Regions from separate parts of the Streptomyces sp. NPDC086023 genome, predicted to be linked through region 1. Evidence: riboswitches for the same ligand, from Rfam matches in the RefSeq annotation. Region 1 holds a riboswitch; each other region holds the start of a gene.

The links. A riboswitch is a leader RNA that binds a small molecule or an ion and turns the genes downstream of it on or off. The one in region 1 is predicted to bind thiamine pyrophosphate.
Region 2: it holds a riboswitch for thiamine pyrophosphate, as region 1 does, so the genes downstream of both, ACIF6F_RS28605 (thiamine ABC transporter substrate binding subunit) here and thiO (glycine oxidase ThiO) in region 1, are expected to answer to the same signal.
Region 3: it holds a riboswitch for thiamine pyrophosphate, as region 1 does, so the genes downstream of both, thiC (phosphomethylpyrimidine synthase ThiC) here and thiO (glycine oxidase ThiO) in region 1, are expected to answer to the same signal.

The regions. Positions count from the first base shown of each region.
Region 1 is NZ_JBITRX010000001.1:397,526-400,790, reverse strand. It holds gene ACIF6F_RS01815 (Rv2175c family DNA-binding protein) at 1-4, opposite strand, end outside; gene ACIF6F_RS01810 (NAD(P)/FAD-dependent oxidoreductase) at 85-1,257, opposite strand; TPP riboswitch at 1,446-1,558, shown strand; gene thiO (glycine oxidase ThiO) at 1,556-2,731, shown strand; gene thiS (sulfur carrier protein ThiS) at 2,728-2,928, shown strand; gene ACIF6F_RS01795 (thiazole synthase) at 2,931-3,265, shown strand, end outside.
Region 2 is NZ_JBITRX010000017.1:90,783-94,047, reverse strand. It holds gene ACIF6F_RS28615 (phosphatidate cytidylyltransferase) at 1-268, shown strand, start outside; gene rlmN (23S rRNA (adenine(2503)-C(2))-methyltransferase RlmN) at 443-1,555, shown strand; TPP riboswitch at 1,575-1,685, shown strand; gene ACIF6F_RS28605 (thiamine ABC transporter substrate binding subunit) at 1,770-2,870, shown strand; gene ACIF6F_RS28600 (ABC transporter permease) at 2,939-3,265, shown strand, end outside.
Region 3 is NZ_JBITRX010000004.1:286,174-289,438, forward strand. It holds gene ACIF6F_RS10745 (YibE/F family protein) at 1-1,259, opposite strand, end outside; TPP riboswitch at 1,299-1,447, shown strand; gene thiC (phosphomethylpyrimidine synthase ThiC) at 1,441-3,222, shown strand.

The DNA of each region.
Region 1 (3,265 bases):
TCACGGGACAAGCCTGCCATCCCCGGCCGACAGCCGGTACCCGGGCGGTGCCGGAGGGGGTACGGCGAGCCGCACCCCCGCGCGTCAGCGGGCGGCGGACTTCAGCGGGGCCGCGGCGTCGGCCACCCGGGCCGGGTCCACCGGGACCCCGCTCTCGATGAGCTTGCGGCCCTGCGCCAGGTCACGGGGCCGGCCCACGGCCAGCACCGCCACCAGGGCCTCGCCGCGCAGCCAGCAGGCGGACCAGGCGGCCTCGGCCGGGTCCCCGCGCCGGACCAGCGTGTCGCCCTCGGCGTGGTGGCCCGCGTACTGCACGAAGCGCCCGAACTGCTCCGACCAGAAGTACGGGACCGGGTCGTAGGCCTGCGCCTCGCCGCCGGGCCCGGCCAGGATGTTCGCGGCCACCACCCGGGGGCCCTGAAGGGCGTTGTCCCAGTGGTGGACGACGAGCCGCTCGCCGTAGCGCGCCGAGGGGAAGGAGGCGCAGTCGCCGACCGCGTACACGTCGGGCAACGAGGTGGCCAGGTGGTCGTCTGCGGTGACGGACCCGTCCGCGCCGCGGTCGATGCCCGAGCCGTCGAGCCAGCCGGTGGCGGGCCGGGCGCCGATGCCCACGACCACGGCGCCCGCGGGCAGCTCGGTGCCGTCGGCGAGCACCACGGCGCCGGGGGCCACCTCGGCCACCCGGGCGCCGGTCAGCAGGCGGGCGCCGGCCTCGGCGTACCAGCCGGCCATCGCTTCGGCGACCTCGGCCGGCAGGGCCCCGGCCAGCGGGCGGGGGGCCGCCTCGACCACGGTGACGGCGCAGCCGGCCTCGCGGGCGGCGGTGGCGAACTCCGCGCCGATCCAGCCGGCGCCGACCACGACGATGTCGTGCCGCTCGGCGATCACGGGCTTGAGCCGCTCGGCGTCGTCGAGGGTGCGCAGCAGGTGGACGCCCGGCACGCCCTCGGTGCCGGGAAGGGTGAGGGGCTCGGCCCCGGTGGCGAGGACCAGGGTGGCGTACGGGACCGGGCCCGCGGAGGTGTCCACCTCGTGGTCGGCGGCGCGCAGCCCGGTGACCTCGACGCCGAGGCGCAGTTCGATGCCGAGCCCCTGGAAGTCGACGTCGAAGGCGGAGTCCTCGGCCTTGCCGAGCAGCACCGCCTTGGAGAGCGGCGGCCGGTCGTACGGCTGGTGGGGTTCGGCGCCGAGCAGGGTCACCGGTCCCGTCCAGCCCTGTTCGCGCAGGGCCACGGCGGTCTGCACGCCCGCCATGCCCGCGCCGACGATGACGACGCCGTGCGCCGTGTCCTGGGTCTGACTCAGCTGATCGCTCACGCCGCACACCCTAACCACCTGACGGATCGTCAGGAAAGTCGGTGTCCGTCCGGGGCGGAGCGCCGCTCGCGGCGTGCTCGCGGGCGGCCTTACCCGCGCTCGGGGCCGGGGGATAGTCTGGCCACCGTACCTATCGCGGGAGCCCGGGCGGACCGGGCTGAGAGGGAGGCTGGCCGGCCTCCGACCGTACGAACCTGATCCGGGTCATGCCGGCGAAGGGAGGGGCTGGACGCCCATGCACTCATCTCGTAAGGGATCCGACGTCCTCGTCATCGGGGGCGGGATCATCGGCCTGGTCACGGCCTGGCGGGCCGCGCGGCGCGGCCTGCGCACCGCGCTCGCCGACCCCCGGCCGGGCGGCGGCGCCGCCCAGGTGGCGGCCGGGATGCTCGCCGCCGTGACCGAACTCCACTACGGCGAGGAGACCCTGCTCGGCCTCAACCTCGCCTCCGCCGCCCGCTACCCCGAGTTCGAGGCGGAGTTGACCGAGGCGAGCGGCGGCCTGGACATCGGCTACCGCGCCTGCGGCACGCTGGCCGTGGCGCTGGACGCGGACGACCGTACGCACCTGCGCGAGCTGCATGCGCTGCAGCGGCGCTGCGGGCTGGAGTCGGAGTGGCTGACCGGCCGCGAGTGCCGCCGCCTGGAGCCGATGCTGGCACCCGGGGTGCGCGGCGGGCTGCGCGTCGACGGCGACCACCAGGTGGACCCGCGGCGGCTGGCCGCCGCTCTGGTCGCGGCCTGCGAGCGGGCCGGCGTGCTCTTCCACCAGACCTCCGCGGAGCGGCTGACCGTCACCGGCGACCGCGCCGCGGGCGCCGTGCTCGACACCGGCGAGGAACTCTCCGCCGACCAGGTGGTACTGGCCGCGGGCAGCCACAGCGGACGGCTGGCCGGCCTGCCGCCGGAGGTCGTGCCGCCGGTCCGGCCCGTCAAGGGGCAGGTGCTGCGGCTGACGGTGCCGGGAGCGTACGCGCCGTTCCTCACCCGCACGGTCCGCGCGGTGGTCCGCGGCAGCCACGTCTACCTCGTGCCCCGGGAGAACGGCGAGCTGGTCGTCGGGGCGACCAGCGAGGAACTGGGCTGGGACACCACCGTCACCGCGGGCGGGGTGTACGAACTCCTCCGCGACGCCCACGAGCTGGTGCCCGGCCTGACCGAACTCCCGCTCACCGAGACCCGGGCCGGCCTGCGCCCCGCCTCCCCCGACAACGCCCCGCTGCTGGGCCCCACGGAGCTGCCCGGCCTGCACCTCGCCACCGGGCACTACCGCAACGGCGTGCTGCTGACCCCCCTCACCGGCGAGGTGATGGCGGAGCTGCTGGCCACCGGTGAACTCCCGGAGGTGGCACGCGCGTTCACGCCGCGCCGCTTCTCCCCCGCAGCAGTACGTGAGGAGTCGCTCGTATGACCGTGTCCGTGAACGGCGAACCCCGCGAGGTCGCCCCCGGGACCACGCTGGACGCGCTGGTCGCCACCCTGACCTCGGCCCCCTCCGGGGTGGCCGCCGCCGTCAACGAGACCGTGGTGCCGCGCGGCCAGTGGCCGGCGACGGCCCTGGGCGAGGGCGACCGGGTCGAGGTGCTGACCGCGGTGCAGGGAGGCTGACCATGTCGGACCTCCTCACCCTCGGCGGCCGGACCTTCTCCTCCCGCCTGATCATGGGCACCGGAGGCGCGCCCAGCCTGGACGTCCTGGAACGCGCCCTGGTCGCCTCCGGCACCGAGCTGACCACGGTGGCGATGCGCCGCCTGGACCCCACGGTGCAGGGCTCGGTGCTCTCGGTGCTGTCCAGGCTGGGGATCCAGGTGCTGCCGAACACCGCCGGGTGCTTCACGGCCGGTGAAGCGGTGCTGACCGCGCGGCTGGCCCGGGAGGCGCTGGGCACCGACTGGATCAAGCTGGAGGTGGTCGCCGACGAGCGGACCCTGCTGCCGGATCCGGT
Region 2 (3,265 bases), on a different contig from region 1:
GGCCTTCGCGATGGCGGCCGGTGCGCTGTGCATGGAGTTCCTGATCGACGGGGGCAGCTGGTGGCAGGGCCTGCTGCTGGGTCTCGCGGTCGCGGTCAGCGCCACCCTGGGCGACCTCGGTGAGTCGATGATCAAGAGGGACCTCGGCATCAAGGACATGGGCACCCTGCTGCCCGGTCACGGCGGGATCATGGACCGGCTGGACTCTCTGCTGCCCACCGCGCCGGTGGTGTGGCTGCTGCTGGCGCTCTTCGTGGGCACCGGCTGAGCCGTCCCGGGTATCCTGGAAGGCGCGCCACTCCCGAGTGGCGCGCCTTTCTCGTCCCCCGCGAGCCGCGGGGGGACGCCCTGTGAGGTCTCCTGGCGCCGGTCGCGCCAATGCCATCGGCTCCGTTTACCACGGAGGCCGGCCAGGCCTCGTCGTACTGAGGAGAAACCGATCATGGCCCGCCCCCTTCCGGGAGAACTGACCTTCGTCGCGCCCAAGGGGGCCAAGAAGCCGCCCCGGCACCTCGCCGACCTCTCGCCCGCCGAGCGGCGCGAGGCCGTGGCCGCGATCGGTGAGAAGCCGTTCCGCGCGAAGCAGCTCTCGCAGCACTACTTCGCCCGCTACGCGCACGACCCGGCCGAGTGGACCGACATCCCGGCCGGCGCGCGCGAGAAGCTCCGGCAGGAACTGCTCCCGGACCTGATGAGCGTGGTCCGGCACATCAGCTGTGACGACGACACCACCCGCAAGACCCTCTGGCGGCTGCACGACGGCACGCTGGTCGAGTCCGTCCTGATGCGGTACCCGGACCGGGTCACCATGTGCATCTCCTCGCAGGCCGGCTGCGGCATGAACTGCCCGTTCTGCGCCACCGGCCAGGCGGGCCTCGACCGCAACCTGTCCACCGCCGAGATCGTCCACCAGATCGTCGACGGCATGCGGGCCCTGCGCGACGGCGAGGTCCCGGGCGGCCCGGCCCGCCTGTCGAACATCGTCTTCATGGGCATGGGCGAACCGCTGGCCAACTACAAGCGGGTCGTCGGCGCCATCCGCCGCCTGACCGACCCCGAGCCCGACGGCCTCGGCCTGTCGCAGCGCGGTATCACCGTCTCCACCGTCGGCCTGGTCCCGGCCATGCTGCGGTTCGCCGACGAGGGCTTCAAGTGCCGTCTCGCCGTCTCCCTGCACGCCCCCGACGACGAGCTGCGCGACACCCTCGTCCCCGTGAACACCCGCTGGAAGGTCCGCGAGGTCCTCGACGCGGCCTGGGAGTACGCCGAGAAGTCCGGCCGCCGCATCTCCATCGAGTACGCGCTGATCCGCGACATCAACGACCAGGCCTGGCGCGGTGACCTGCTGGGACGCCTGCTCAAGGGCAAGCGGGTGCACGTCAACCTGATCCCGCTCAACCCGACCCCGGGGTCCAAGTGGACGGCCTCCCGCCCCGAGGACGAGCGGGCCTTCGTCCAGGCCATCGCCGGCCACGGCGTGCCGGTCACCGTCCGCGACACCCGTGGCCAGGAGATCGACGGAGCGTGCGGACAGCTCGCCGCCAGCGAGCGGTAACCTGGCCCCGTACATCTGCATATTCCGACAGGGGAGCGCCACAGCGCTGAGAGTGCGGGCACCGTCACGCCGCAGACCCTCTGAACCTCGCCCGGGTCATTCCGGGTAGGAAGTTCGGTCATCACTCAAGCTGTTGCGCCCTGCCCCGGCGTCCGCTCCCAGAGCGCCGGGGCGGGGCCGCGTCTTCTCCTGGTCACTCCAGGAGGAATGTTCCGTGAGCACCACCAAGAAGATGGCGGGCGCCGTGCTGGCCACCGCCCTGGGCGCGGCCGCGCTCGCAGGCTGCGGCAACGGCGACGAGAAGGACGGGGCGGCGCCGAGCGGCAAGCCCGAGTCGAAGACGGTCACGCTCGTCAGCCACGACTCCTTCAACGCCACCCCGGCCGTGCTGAAGGAGTTCGAGAAGCAGACCGGCTACACGGTCAAGGTCCTCAAGAGCGGTGACGCGGGCGCGGCCCTCAACCAGGAGATCCTCACCAAGGGCTCCCCGCGCGGCGACGTCTTCTTCGGCGTCGACAACACCCTGCTCTCCCGCGCCCTCGACAACGGCATCTTCATCCCGTACGAGGCCAAGGGCCTGGCGGAGGTCCCCGAGCAGTACCAGCTCGACAAGGCCGAGCACCGCGTCACCCCGATCGACTCCGGCGACATCTGCGTCAACTACGACAAGAAGTACTTCGCCGACAGGAAGCTGGCCCCGCCGGTCACCCTCGACGACCTGGTCAAGCCCGAGTACAAGAACCTCCTGGTCACCGAGAACGCCTCGACCTCGTCGCCCGGCCTCGGCTTCCTCCTCGCGACCGTGGGCAAGTACGGCGAGGACGGCTGGAAGGACTACTGGACCAAGCTCAAGGCCAACGGCGTCGAGGTCGTCGACGGCTGGGAGCAGGCCTACAACGAGCGCTTCTCCGGCTCCGCGGGCGGCAAGAAGGCCAAGGGCGACCGTCCGCTGGTCGTCTCCTACGCCTCCAGCCCGCCGGTCGAGGTGCTGTACGGCGAGCCGCAGCCGGCCGTGGCGCCGACCGGCGTCTCCACCGGCACCTGCTTCCGCCAGACCGAGTTCGCGGGCCTGCTCCAGGGCGCGAAGAACGAGGCGGGCGGCAAGGCCCTGCTGGACTTCCTGATCAGCACGAAGTTCCAGGAGGACATGCCGCTCCAGATGTTCGTGAACCCGGTGGTCAAGGACGCGAAGCTGCCGGAGATCTTCACCAGGCACGGCGTGGTGATCGAGAAGCCGGAGACCGTGACTCCGGACGCGATCGCCAAGAACCGTGAGCAGTGGGTCGGGGCATGGACCTCGCTCGTGCTGAAGTAGCGCAGGACGCGGTCCGGGAGGTGCCCGCGGGCTCCTCCCGGCGCGGCACGGCGGTGCGGCTGGGCCTGATGGCCCTGCCGCTCGCCTTCTTCGCGATCTTCTTCGCCTGGCCCGTGGCCGCGATCGTGGGCCGCGGGATCAGGACCGACACCGGCTGGCAGTTCGGCCGGATCGGCGAGGTGCTCGGCCGGCCCGACATCGCCGGGGTGCTGTGGTTCACCACCTGGCAGGCGCTCGCCTCCACGGCGCTCACGCTGCTGATCGCGCTCCCCGGCGCATACGTCTTCGCGCGCTTCGAGTTCCCGGGCAAGCAGCTGCTGCGGGCCGTGGTCACCGTCCCCTTCGTGCTGCCCACCGTCGTGGTGGGCACCGCCTTCCTGGCCCTGCTCGGCCGG
Region 3 (3,265 bases), on a different contig from region 1:
AGCGTGTTGACCACCGAGGCGATGTGGTCGCGGCCGATCCGGATGGCCGCGCGGTACAAGGCCCGCGGCCCCATCGTGGGGTCCGCCGCGTGCAGTTCCCAGACGGCCGACGTCTGCGTGACGGTGACGTCGTCGAGCACACCCAGGGATCCGATGATCACACCTGCCAGCAGCAGGCCGCTCATGTCGATCTCCGGGTAGAGGCCGTGGATCAGACCCGTGTTGTCGTCCGTGTTCCCGCTCAGGAACGCCGATCCGATGAATCCGGACCCGAGCACGCCGATCAGCAGCAGCGAGACCAGGGTCCCGAGCACCGCGACCGAGGTGCGTGCCGTGACGCCGTGGCACATGTAGAGCGCGATCAGCATGATGGCGCTCGCCCCCACCACTGCGACGACCAGCGGGTTCGACCCCTGGAGGATCGCCGGCAGGATGAAGAGCACCAGTACGGCGAAGCTGACGGCGAGCGCGATCAGCGCGAACACCCCGCGCATGCGCCCCACCAGCACCACGGCCAGCGCGAAGATGCCGGCGAGCAGCGCCAGAGGCAGCTCACGGTTGACGTCGACCACCGAGTACTGGAGGTCGCGGGGGGCGTCCGGCGCGTACGCGACCACGACTTCCTGACCCTCGCTCAACTGCCGGGGCGCGCCCGGCTGGACGATCTCCAGGAACGTACGCCCCTTGTCGGGACCGGTGGTGACCTCGATGGTCGCCTTCGCGCACTGCCCGGTCTGCCGCTGCTGCGCCTCGCGCCCCTCGGGCGTGGAGGTGTCCCCCGTGGGCGGCACCTGGGCGACGTTGACCTCCTTGCAGTCCACCCGCTGGAGCGTGGCGACCCGCCCCTCCTGCGTCTGGCGGTCGAAGCCGACGCCGGTGCGCTCGTGCGCGGGGGCGCCACCGGGCCACAGCACGACCAGGCCCACCACCACCGCGGCGGCGAACGGGATCAGCACGGCGGCGATGACCTTGCGCAGGTGCTTCGAGACGGGGGCGGCCGGACCGTGCCCGTGCGAGTGCCCGCCGTGCGAGTGCCCGCCGCCGTCTCCGCCGTGACCGCCGCCGTGCCCGCCGCTCCCTGCGTGCCCGTGCCCGTGCCCGTGCCCGCCGGCGTCGTACGCTCCGTGCCCGAAGTCGTGCTCGCCCGGCCCGCCGTAACCCTCTGCGGGGCCAGGGTGGCCGGTGTGGTCATGGGGGTCGACGGGAGGCTGCGGCGGTGTGGTCACCGGCCGATCATCGCAAGAGTTGAGGGGGCCCACTGTTCAGCGCGCCACAGATGACGCTAGCGTGGGGGCACCTTTGCACAACGCGGGAGCTCGGAGCACCGGGCTGAGAGGGCGCTGATCACCGTACGCGCGTCGAAGACGACGAGTACGGGAGGAGGCTGCGTCGACCGCCGAACCTGTTACCGGGTAATGCCGGCGTAGGGAGATAGGTCTCATGACCATTCAGGATGCACGCACGCCTGCCACCAGCCAGGACGGCCAGAGCGAGCGCCAGCCGGGCTGGCACAAGGGCTACGTCGCGGGCTCCCGCCCCGACATCCGCGTGCCGGTTCGCCAGGTCCACCTCACCAACGGCAAGGACGTGACGCTCTACGACACGTCCGGCCCGTACACCGACCCGCAGATCGAGACCGACGTCCGCCGCGGCCTGCCGCCGCTGCGCGAGAACTGGATCATCGGCCGCGGCGACACCGAGGAGTACGCGGGCCGTCCCGTGCGCCCCGAGGACGACGGCATCAAGCACACCTCGCCCCGCGGCGGCCTCAAGAACCTCGACGCCGTCTTCCCCGGCCGCCCGCGCCTGCCGCGCCGCGGCCGCGACGGCCAGGCCGTCACGCAGCTCGCGTACGCCCGCCGCGGTGAGGTCACCCCGGAGATGGAGTACGTCGCGATCCGCGAGAACGTCTCCCCCGAGGTCGTCCGCGAGGAGATCGCCGCCGGCCGCGCGGTGCTCCCGGCGAACGTCAACCACCCGGAGATCGAGCCGATGATCATCGGCAAGAAGTTCCTGGTGAAGGTCAACGCCAACATCGGCAACTCCGCCGTGACCTCCTCCATCGAGGAGGAGGTGGAGAAGATGACCTGGGCCACCCGCTGGGGCGCCGACACGGTCATGGACCTCTCCACCGGCCGCAACATCCACACCACCCGCGAGTGGGTGCTGCGCAACTCCCCCGTCCCGATCGGCACCGTGCCCCTCTACCAGGCCCTGGAGAAGGTCGACGGCAAGGCCGAGGAGCTGACCTGGGAGATCTACAAGGACACGGTCATCGAGCAGGCCGAGCAGGGCGTCGACTACATGACCGTCCACGCCGGCGTGCTGCTGCCGTACGTGCCGCTCACCGCGCGCCGCAAGACCGGCATCGTCTCGCGCGGCGGCTCGATCATGGCCGCCTGGTGCCTCGCGCACCACAAGGAGAACTTCCTCTACACGAACTTCGAGGAGCTCTGCGAGATCCTGGCGGCGTACGACGTCACGTACTCGCTCGGCGACGGCCTGCGCCCCGGCTCGATCGCGGACGCCAACGACGCCGCGCAGTTCGCCGAGCTGAAGACGCTGGGCGAGCTGAACACGATCGCCAAGCGCCACAACGTACAGACCATGATCGAGGGCCCGGGCCACGTCCCGATGCACAAGATCAAGGAGAACATCGACCTCCAGCAGGAGATCTGCGAGGAGGCGCCGTTCTACACGCTCGGCCCGCTGACCACGGACGTCGCGCCCGCCTACGACCACATCACCTCGGGCATCGGCGCCGCGATGATCGCCTGGTGGGGCACCGCGATGCTCTGCTACGTCACACCCAAGGAGCACCTGGGCCTGCCGAACCGGGACGACGTCAAGACCGGTGTGATCACCTACAAGATCGCCGCGCACGCCGCCGACCTGGCCAAGGGCCACCCGGGTGCCCAGGAGTGGGACGACGCGCTGTCCGACGCGCGCTTCGAGTTCCGCTGGGAGGACCAGTTCAACCTGGCCCTCGACCCGGACACAGCCCGCGAGTTCCACGACGAGACGCTTCCGGCCGAGCCGGCCAAGACCGCGCACTTCTGCTCGATGTGCGGTCCGAAGTTCTGCTCCATGAAGATCTCGCAGGACATCCGGCGTGAGCACGGCGGGGACCTGAAGGCCGAGGAGATCCAGGCCGGCATGGCGGAGAAGTCCGCCGAGTTCGCCGCCGCGGGCAACCGCGTCTACCTGCCGCTGGCCGACTGACCCACCGGCCGCCGCAGCCGCACGGACGGACCCGCGACCCTAT